Regions from separate parts of the Promicromonospora sp. CA-289599 genome, predicted to be linked through region 1. Evidence: predicted binding sites of a transcription regulator. Region 1 holds the regulator's gene; the other holds the start of a gene.
What was found. Region 1 encodes LexA, which represses DNA repair genes until DNA is damaged. Its sites were predicted from a motif close to TCGAACANNTGTTCGA; they were not measured.
Positions count from the first base shown of each region.

Region 2: a site for LexA is predicted at 2,491-2,506, ahead of ACQEVI_RS28120 (DUF222 domain-containing protein). Genes of this name have one in related genera too.

Region 1 is NZ_JBNJNI010000001.1:4,771,369-4,776,342, forward strand. It holds gene ACQEVI_RS21250 (ATP-dependent DNA helicase) at 1-680, shown strand, start outside; gene ACQEVI_RS21255 (L-lactate dehydrogenase) at 708-1,697, shown strand; gene lexA (transcriptional repressor LexA) at 1,803-2,618, opposite strand; gene ACQEVI_RS21265 (LysM peptidoglycan-binding domain-containing protein) at 2,808-3,254, shown strand; gene nrdR (transcriptional regulator NrdR) at 3,374-3,847, shown strand; gene ACQEVI_RS21275 (DUF5302 domain-containing protein) at 3,994-4,221, shown strand; gene thpD (ectoine hydroxylase) at 4,290-4,974, opposite strand, start outside.
Region 2 is NZ_JBNJNI010000002.1:136,416-141,389, reverse strand. It holds gene ACQEVI_RS28125 (MFS transporter) at 1-462, shown strand, start outside; gene ACQEVI_RS28120 (DUF222 domain-containing protein) at 676-2,424, opposite strand; gene ACQEVI_RS28115 (hypothetical protein) at 2,731-3,405, opposite strand; gene ACQEVI_RS28110 (hypothetical protein) at 3,402-4,061, opposite strand; gene ACQEVI_RS28105 (hypothetical protein) at 4,130-4,974, shown strand, end outside.

The DNA of each region.
Region 1 (4,974 bases):
AGGGCGAGGATGCCCCGCCGTGGCAGGGTCTCGACGCCGGCAGCCCGTTCGACTACCCGCGCCAGGGCATCCTGTACATCGCGCGGCACCTCCCGGCGCCCGGCCGCGAGCCGACGACGGAGGCGCAGCTCGACGAGATCGCGGAGCTGATCACCGCCGCCGGCGGCCGCACGCTCGGGCTCTTCTCCTCGCGTCGCGCCGCGAACGCCGCGGCCGAGGCCATGCGCGAGCGGCTCGACCTCCCGATCCTGGCGCAGGGTGACGACCAGCTGCCCACGCTCGTGCGCGAGTTCGCCGAGGATCCGGAGGCATGCCTGTTCGGCACGCTGTCCCTGTGGCAGGGCGTGGACGTGCCGGGTCCGTCGTGCCAGCTCGTGCTGATCGACCGCATCCCGTTCCCGCGCCCCGACGACCCGGTCAAGGCGGCACGCGCCAAGGCAGTGGAGCAGGCAGGCGGCAACGGGTTCATGGCGGTGTCCGCGCAGCACGCGGCACTGCTGCTCGCACAGGGGGCCGGGCGCCTCGTGCGGAGCATGGACGACAGGGGAGTGGTGGCGGTCCTCGACCCGCGCCTCGCGACGGCCCGCTACGCATCGTTCCTCACTCGTTCGATGCCGGGGTTCTGGCCGACCACCGACCCAGCACTGGTGCGCGCCGCGCTGGCGAGGCTCGACACCTAGTCCGGCTCGACACCTAGTCTGGGGAGCATGGCAGCCCTTTCGGACATCCCGGCCGACCGGTCCTCCGGCACCCGCACCACCAAGATCGCTGTGGTGGGCGCGGGCGCGGTGGGCTCCACGCTGGCGTTCGCCGCGCTCGCGCGGGGCTCGGCGCGGACCATCGCCCTGCACGACGTGAACCGGGCGAAGGTCGAGGCCGAGGTGCTCGACCTCCAGCACGGCCTCATGTTCACGCCCCAGGCGCAGGTGATCGGCTCGGACGACGTCGGCGTCTGCGCGGGAGCTGACGTCGTGGTCGTGACCGCGGGGGCGAAGCAGAAGCCAGGGCAGACCCGGATCGACCTCGCCGAGGGAACGATCGGCCTGATGCGCGACATCCTGCCCGGTCTGGTCGACGTCGCGCCGGACGCCACGTACGTCATGGTGACCAACCCGGTGGACGTCGTGACCTACGCGGCGCTCAAGATCTCCGGCCTGCCGCGCGAGCGGATGTTCGGCAGCGGCACGGTCCTGGACTCCTCCCGGCTCCGCGTGGTGCTCGCCGAGCGCTGCGGCGTGGCGGTGGGGAACGTGCACGCGTACATCGCCGGAGAGCACGGCGACTCGGAGATAGCGCTGTGGAGCTCGGCCTCGATCGGCGGCGTGCCGCTGCTCGACTGGGAGCCCCTGGGCGGCAAGCAGCCGCTCGACGTCGCGGTGCGTACGGAGGTGCACCGCGAGGTGGTCGACTCCGCGTACCGGATCATCTCCGGCAAGGGGGCGACCAACTACGCCGTCGGCCTGGCTGCTACCCGCATCATCGAGGCGGTGCTCAACGACGAGGGCCGGATCATGCCGGTGTCCTCGCTGCTGGACGACTACCACGGCATCAGCGACGTGTGTCTGTCCGTGCCGTCGCTCGTGGACCGGCGGGGTGTCACGGCCAACGTGCGGGTGCCGATGTCCGACGACGAGCTGGCGGGCCTTCGCGCCTCGGCGGAGAGCGTGCGCGCGGTCCAGAAGCGCTTCGGCTTCTGACGCAGCGGCCGTACGGCCCCAAGGACGACGAGAACGGGGTTGTGTTCCTGCCGGATCGGCATCGGAACACAACCCCGTTCTCGTCGTCCTTGGACGCCCTACCGGCTACAGGGACCGCAGCACCGCGACCACGCGGCCGAGGATCTGGGCCTCATCGCCGGGAATCGGCTCGTAGGCCGGGTTCTGCGGCAGCAGCAGCACGTGACCGTCGGTCTGCTTGAACGTCTTGACCGTGGCCTCGCCGTCGATCATGGCGGCGACGATCTCGCCCTGCTCCGCGACGTTCTGCTGCCGCACGACCACCCAGTCGCCGTCGCAGATCGCGGCGTCGACCATCGAGTCGCCGGCGACCTTGAGGAGGAACAGCTCGCCGTCGCCCACCAGCTGGCGGGGGAGCGGGAACACGTCCTCGACGACCTGCTCGGCAAGGATGGGGCCACCGGCCGCGATCCGGCCCACGAGCGGCACGTACGACGGCGGGGGAGTGCTGGCGTCGTCGGGCACGGAGCCACCCCAGTGGACCTGGCCGCTGCGGCGCGGCTCGGGCCAGTGGATCTCGCCGCGCGTCGGCTTGTCGACCTGCTCGGCCATCGGCTCCACGAGCTCCATGGCGCGCGGCCGGTTGGGGTCGCGGCGCAGGAAGCCCTTCTTCTCGAGCATCTGGAGCTGGTGCTTGACGCTCGACGGGCTGGCCAGCCCGACGGCCTCGCCGATCTCGCGCATCGACGGCGGATAGCCGCGCGTCTCGAACGACTGCCGGATCGTGTCCAGCACGAGGCGCTGCCGTTCGGTGAGGCGGTCTGTCGGCGAGATCGTGTGCACGTCAGCGACCGCCTTGTCGGCTGGCGTGTCCAGCGTGGCGACGCCGGAGGCTGCCGTGTCGACGGCTCTCGTGTCGCTGGTCCCGTCCCGTCCCGTCATGCCCGTGCCCCTCCCGTTCCGACAAATGTTCTCCTGTGCGCTACCCACTCTAGGTCACAAACGCGCTCGGCTCAAACGAATGTTCGAGCGTGTCTCGACATGGACGGTGTCCCGTGCTACACAATGGTACGGGCGTTCGACGAACGCTTGTATGAACGACAGAAGCTCTGCACACTTCGAGGAGGGGCCATGGGGGACGTGATCCCGCTGCGGCAGTACACCCCGACGTATGAACAGGCGTATGCGCCGTCGTATGGCCGGGCGTACGCACCGGCGGCCGGACCGGCTGCGGTTCGTGCGTACACCCCGGCGGAGGGGCGCACGCTCGCCGACCGGCTGGGCCTGGCCGGCCTGCGGCTCACCCGGCGCGGCCGCGTGGTCCTCGTGCTGCTCGCCATGCTGCTGGTCGCACCGATGGTCACGTGGGGGGCGACGGCGGTCGCCAGCTCCCCGGGGGAGCCCACCGAGGTCCGGGTGCATGCGGTGCAGCCGGGCGAGACGCTCTGGGGCTTCGCCCAGGAGGTCGCGAGGCCCGGCGAGGACGTGCGGCACGCGGTCGGCAGGCTGCAGGAGCTGAACGGGATGTCGACCGGCAGCGTGCGCGTCGGGGAGCTGTTGCTCCTGCCCAAGGAGTGACCGAAGGCGTCGATTCACCGACGAATGTTGCGGCTATGTTGCAAGGGGGTGGTTTGCCCGCTTACGGTCGGGGCGCGACCGGAGGCCTCCGGTCGATGGTCGACCACGCAGGAGTGAGCATGCACTGCCCGTTCTGTCGCCACGCCGACTCGCGCGTGGTGGACTCGCGGACTGCCGACGACGGCCTGTCGATCCGGCGGCGGCGGCAGTGCCCGAACTGCAACCGGCGGTTCACCACCGTGGAGACCGCGAGCCTGTCCGTGGTCAAGCGCTCCGGCGCCACCGAGCCGTTCAGCCGCGACAAGGTCGCCGCGGGTGTGCGCAAGGCGTGCCAGGGGCGTCCGGTGAGCGACGACGACCTGGCGATCCTGGCCCAGCGGGTCGAGGAGACCCTGCGGAGCAACGGCAGCGCGGAGATCGACGCGTACGAGGTGGGTCTCGCCATCCTCGGCCCCCTGCGCGAGCTCGACGAGGTCGCCTACCTCCGGTTCGCGAGCGTCTACCAGGCGTTCGACTCGCTCGAGGACTTCGAGAGCGCGATCACCTCGCTCCGCGCGGAGCGCGCCGAGCGGGCCGCCGCCGCTCAGGCATAGGAGCCGGCCCGGCCCGGCGCGCCGTCGTCGGCCGCGCTCGCCCAGGTGAAATCCAAAAATGTTGGCACCCGGCTGCGCCGTGGTGCAGGCTGGGGCCGACGACGGACCCGATCGAGGGACCCCCGGAACAAGAGGAGGTGATCGGTGTGACGGACGAGAAGCCCAATGCCGAGGTGGCCGAGACCAAGGGTGTTGAAGAGCCCAAGGTCGCGACAGCGCCGAGCACGGACGCGAAGGCGAAGTTCAAGGAGGCTCTGGACCGCAAGAACGCGGCTCGGAGCCGGACCTCCGCGGGCGATGTGAACACCGGCGCGGTGCACGGCTCGGAGACGACCGGCCCCGTGCAGAAGATGTTCCGCCGCAAGTCCGGCTGATCCATCGGTGATGGAGGCCGCTGACCTGGTGAACGACCAGGTCAGCGGCCTTGTCTTTCGGCGCTGCCTCAGCTGACCGGTGTGAAGTCCCGGCTCCCGAGGAAGGCCGGTCGAGCCTTCTGCGCTGCGAACGGCTCGACCGCGGTGTTCTCGACACTGTTGTAGACCAGGAAGATGTTCGATCGGGGGAACGGCGAGATGTTGCCGTTGGAGCCGTGCATGCAGTTGCAGTCGAACATGATCGCGCTGCCGGCCTTGCCGGCGAGAACGTCGATGCCGTGCGAGCTGGCCATGCGGGTGAGGATGTCCTCATCCGGGGTGCCGGCGTTCTGCATCACCAGTGACGACTTGTAGTTGTCGTTCGGCGTCCGGCCGGTGCAGGACACGTAGGTCTTGTGCGTGCCGGGCATGATCATCAGCGGGCCGTTGAACGAGTAGTTGTCGGTCAGCGAGATCGAGATGCTGACCGTCCGCATCCGTGGCAGGCCGTCCTCGGCGTGCCACGTCTCGAAGTCCGAGTGCCAGGCGAAGTCGCCGCCACCGAAGCCGGGCTTGAGATTGACGCGGCTCTGGTGGATGTAGACGTCGGAGCCGAGGATCTGCCGGGCCCGCCCCACCACCCTGGGGTCGCGTGCGATCCGCGCGAAGATCTCGCTGGTCCTGTGCACCTCGAAGATGGTCCGCACCTGCTGCGAGGTGCCTTCGATGATCGTGCGCTCGTCGGCTCGGACCTCGGGGTCGGTGGAGAGCCGC
Region 2 (4,974 bases), on a different contig from region 1:
ATCGCCTTCGCGGGCGTCATGGCCATCCTGGCGCTCGGCTGCGGTATCGGTATCCAGGTCGTGGCCCGCCGGATCGATACGCCGTCGTCGGCCCGTGCCTCCATCGTGGCTCTGACCATCATCGGTGCGGGGATGGCGCTCGCCGGCTGGGCGTCCACCGCGCTGTCGCTGCCGATCGGCGTGGTGGCGGCAGTGGTCCTCGGTACCGGCTACGGCCTCGCACTGGTGGCCGGGCTGAGCGAGGTCGCGCGGATCGCCGGGCCGGGCCAGCTCGCCGGACTGACCGCCGTCTTCTACTCGTTGACCTACATCGGGTTCTTCGTCCCGATGGCGCTCGCCTGGCTCCGCGACACCTGGTCGTACGGCGAGATGTTCGGCTTCGGTGCGGTCGCCGTCGCGCTGTGCCTGACGATCGTGGCGGTCTCCTCACGGACGGCGCTCCCGGACGGGATCCGGCGGTAAGGCCTGAAGCCGATCAAGCTGAGTCGTTGAATCCGGTGGCAGGAGTTCAGGTCTGAGTGGCGCGCGAGGTGCCACGTGGTCCTGCGACTGCCAGGTCCGAGCGCGAAGCGGCCCTCGGCGGGCGCGGATGCCTCGTAGCGATCCGTCGGTGCCTGACTCGGCAGTCCAGCTCTGAGCGTGCGCTGTGATGGTCCCGCCACCACGCCCCGTAAGTCAGGCGGCTTCGGCGTCTGGTGGATCCGGGCTCGGGTTCGTGCTGGGTGGTGGGGCTTCGATGGGTTCGGGTAGTCGGATGCGGTGTCCGTAGGCGTCGGTGAAGGCCCACCCGGTCTCCAGCAGGGCACCGGTGGTCGCGTCGTTGTCGGTGGTGGTGGTCTTGCCGGTCCAGTGCATGGTGATGTTCTTGGTGTCGACGAGTTGGTGGTGGTACCAGCACAGCAGGGCGCTGTTGGTGATGGAGGTGTTTCCGCCGTCGGCCCAGTGGGTGATGGCGTGGTGGACCTCGCAGCGTGAGGGTGGTTGGTCACACCCTGGCCAGACGCAGTGTTGGTCTCTGGCGATGACGGCGCGTCGCATCTGTCCTGTCACGGTGCGTTGCGCGCGTCCGACGTCCAGGACGGCGCCGTCGGGTCCGAACACGATCCGGGTGACCGCGCTGTGGCACGCCAGGCGGCGCACGAGGGCGCGTGGGGCACGGCCGCCGGTCTCGGTGAATACCGGACCACCGGAGGACAAGAACCCGGACACTGTTGCTCCCGCGGTACTCCAGCCACCCTGGTCTCCACCCGGACTACTGGTGGGGCTGCCGGTCGGGCTACCGCTACCGGTGCTGGTGCTCGGGACGTTCGGACCCGCGCCCGGGCGGTTGCCGCGCCCGGGTCGGGTCTGTCCGCAGGACAGGCATAGGCCGTCGCGGGTGCGGGTGACCTGGGTGACGAACTCGTTCCAGGACACGGTCACGTTCAGGTGCGGGGCGATCGCGGCCCCTGGGGAGGCCTGGTTCGTGTCCAGCACGACCCGGGCGATGTCGGCGAGGCCTTGTGCGCGGCGCTGCGTCGTGGTGCGACCGTCGTCCGCGGACGGGGCGCCCAGGACCGCGTTGATCGCGGTGCTGACCAGGAGGCCGTGCTCGTCGGTGAGGAACCCGGCCACGTGGTACCCGCCGAACGTCTTGGCCAGGTCGAAGAACTCACCGCGGGCCGCCTTGTCGTCATCGAGGTCGTCGGTGTCCGGGTCGGTCACGGTCGCGAACCGGCGCGCGACCGTGCGGAACTGGTCCGCGTTCAACACACCCGCCTCACGTAGGACGATGCCCTCACCCGTGACCAGGGTCCCGTCCGTGACCGCGCCTTCCAGGACCTGGGTGACCAGCTCCCGGGTCCGTGCCCCGTCCGGGTCGTCTGCGGGGTCGGGGAGGTCGACGGCAACGGTCTGCACGAACTGTTCCGGGGTGGTGGTGTGCCCGGTACGGGTATCGATCAACCACGCCAACGCATCCGTACGCGTCTCGCTCGTGGGCGCGACCTCCGTCATCACCCTCGCGTGGTCCACACCGAGGGTTCCGGCGACCAGGCGCTCCCGGGTGGCGGGCAGCGCCGTCGCGAGACGCCGCGCGATCGTCATGTCCTTGCCTGCCGTGTGTGCGGAGATGCCTTCACGGAGCCTCAGCCAGGACGTGAACGTACGCGTCATGCCACCGGAGCGCCAGGAACCCTCGGCTTCGATCCTCGGTAGCAGCGTGTACCGGACCCCGTCCAGGCGGCCGGTCAGCCGACGGATCCGGGTGTGCGCTTCGACCAGGCGGCCGATGCTCGGCGCATCCCACCCGGTCAGGGTCTCCGGGCTGGTCTGGGTGGTGAGGTGGTCGATCTCGTTCTCGATCCGGGCGAGGGTTTCCTCGATCGAGGCCGCAGCAGGAGGCGGGTCACCAGCGGGACCGCTGTTCGTCGTGTGCTCCACCATGCCCACCCCCGCCCATCTTGATCGCTGCTGGTCTCTAGTTCTCGCTCCCTCAGTGCATCTATTATGTCGAACACGCGTGCGATCCGCTTGCTGGATTTCAAATCTGTGGATAACTCTTCAGAGCGTCATGCAGATGTCGCGTGGCCTGTTCGAGAAGTGCCAGCGGCCGGGCCGCGTCCGCACCGAGCGCTCCGCGAGGATCGGCCTTGAGGGGGTCCAAGCCCGCCCCTGATGGCGCTCGCCTGGCTGCGCGACACCTGGTCGTACGGCGAGATGTTGGCTTCGGCTAGGTTCTCGTACCGGCGGTCAGTCCGGGAGGACCATCCGCGATACGTCGCCGTGGTGGCAGCTCAGGTGTCCCTCGGGGGCGTACGTGATGACATCCCTGCCCTCCCTGCCGGTCCGCAGCAGGTACTCGCCGTACTCGAACGTGGTCTGCCCTGCGTTGCTGAGCTCCGCGCACTCGACGGTGGTCGTCGGCGCCGTGATCTCGTCGTAGAGGAACGGCCCGCCCACGTAGAACCGCCACGAGGTGCTGCCGCGCAACGACACGGATTCCTCGATGACTACCTGCCTCCCGGCGGGGCGGTCGAGTTCGTGCAGTGTCTTGTACGTGACCTCCGCGCTCAGCAGCGAGAGGAGGCCCGTGATGAGGACGCCGACGGCGGCAGCCAGGATCACCGCGCAGAGAAAGAGCGCCGCCATGGTCGCGGTGAACGCCTCGTACCCGATGACGAACAGCCGGAACCCGACCAACCCCAGCACGATGACGGACAAGCCGGTGAAGAGCCACAACAGAAAGGCGAGGGTCTGGCCGCTCATGATGCCCGCGACCAGGAGGAGCTGGCCCTTGCTGCCGGCGTGCCAGACGACGGCGCCGACAAGCGCCGCGGCGACGCCGGTCAGCATCGACGCCATCGCCATGCGTTTCGCGCGTTGCAGGGCCGGGGGTATGCCGCTCCGCTCCTGTTGCGCGCTCATGCGGCTGGGCCGCCGCCGAGGGTGTCCAGCGCCTTCCGGTCGAGGCCGGTGGGCAGGGGTTCACCCCGATGTAGGGGCGAGCCGACCACGGGGGCGGCGATCAGCACCCTGCGCACGGCCTCGGCGCCGGCTCGGGCTCGGGCTCTGTGTTCCCAGTGCGGGTACCGTACGTCGCCGTCGTCGAGGCTGCCCTGCTTGACGGCCAGCGCGAAAAGACCAACCCTCCGTATGGTCGGGTTCAGCAGGCCGCGAACCTTGAACTGCCCGACAGTCGCAGCGATCACCCCGTTGGTCTCGTGATACACGTGATGAGCGGCATCCGAGTCACCCCAGGCGGCGAACCAGTCGTCGATGAAGTCCGACTCGCCTGACCACAGCCCGTCCGCGATTCTCTCGGTGTCCCAGTCGCCGAGAGGGCCGATCACGATCCGCGGCAGGTCGGCGTCGGTCATTCCGTCGCGATACCAGTCCTGCTCGGAGCCCAGCATGTCGGACCCCGAGTCGTTGCCGAACGGCGCGAACTCGTCACCCTTGTCGTAGAACTGAGGCGGCGCCACCTCGGCGAATGCCGGATGGCTCGTCTCCGGTGCGGGGCCTTCGTCACCCTCTGGGTCGTCCAGCCACTGCTCCAGTCCGGACCGCCATGTCGTCGTCACCGGCGGATCGTCCCACAGCGGGCCTGTCGAGATTCCGGCTTTTCACCCTTGGGCGCTATCGTTCCCGCGTGAGGGAGAACCCGCGGCCGACACGGCACCTCGAGCAGCTCGAGACAGCGCAGCTCGGCAAGCTCGCCCCAGGTTCGGTGAGCGGGCCGGCCTGGGACCTGGTCGCGCTGCCCGGCCTGCCGGACGACGGTGCGCCGGAAGCGTCGGACGTCGACGCCGTCGCGCACGGCTTCCCACCAGCCTCACCAGCCTCACCAGTCCTGCCAGCCGCACCAGCCGCACCAGCCCCACCAGCCGCACCAGCTGAGTCGGTCACACCGCCTCCAGCGCCCGGCACCGGCGTGCGCAGGTTGACCATGGTCGCGGTCGGGTGCGGGGTGCTCGCGGCCTTCGCCCTGGGGATCGGTGGCCTGACCATGCTGTGGGCGGACCGCCCCGACACCGAGACCACGGGCCCGGTCGAGCGCACGGCCCTCGACCTGCCGCTCGTCCCCGCCGACGACATCCACGACGCTGACACCGGCGAGCGTGCGGAGACATGCCCGCGCGATGCGGACGACACGGAGGCGGGCGAACCCCGCGACGACGGCGATGACGGCGCGGGCGGCGCGGACGCGGGCTTGCTGGGGGACGGGACGGCGTCGTCGGGCGCCGGGCCCGATCAGGGCGCCACCGGCGAAGGCACACCGGGCGCAGGCACAGGCACCGGTGGTTCCGGCAGCTCCGGCGGATCAGGATCCGACCCGGGCTCCGGCTCCGGCTCCGGCTCCGGCTCCGGCGGAGGCGGCGGGGGCGGGGGCACGACGCCGACCGACGGCCCACCACCCCCGACGTCGGACCCGACCACCGACCCGACGGAGGAGCCGACTCCGGAGCCCACGCCCACTACGTCCGACGAGCCGAC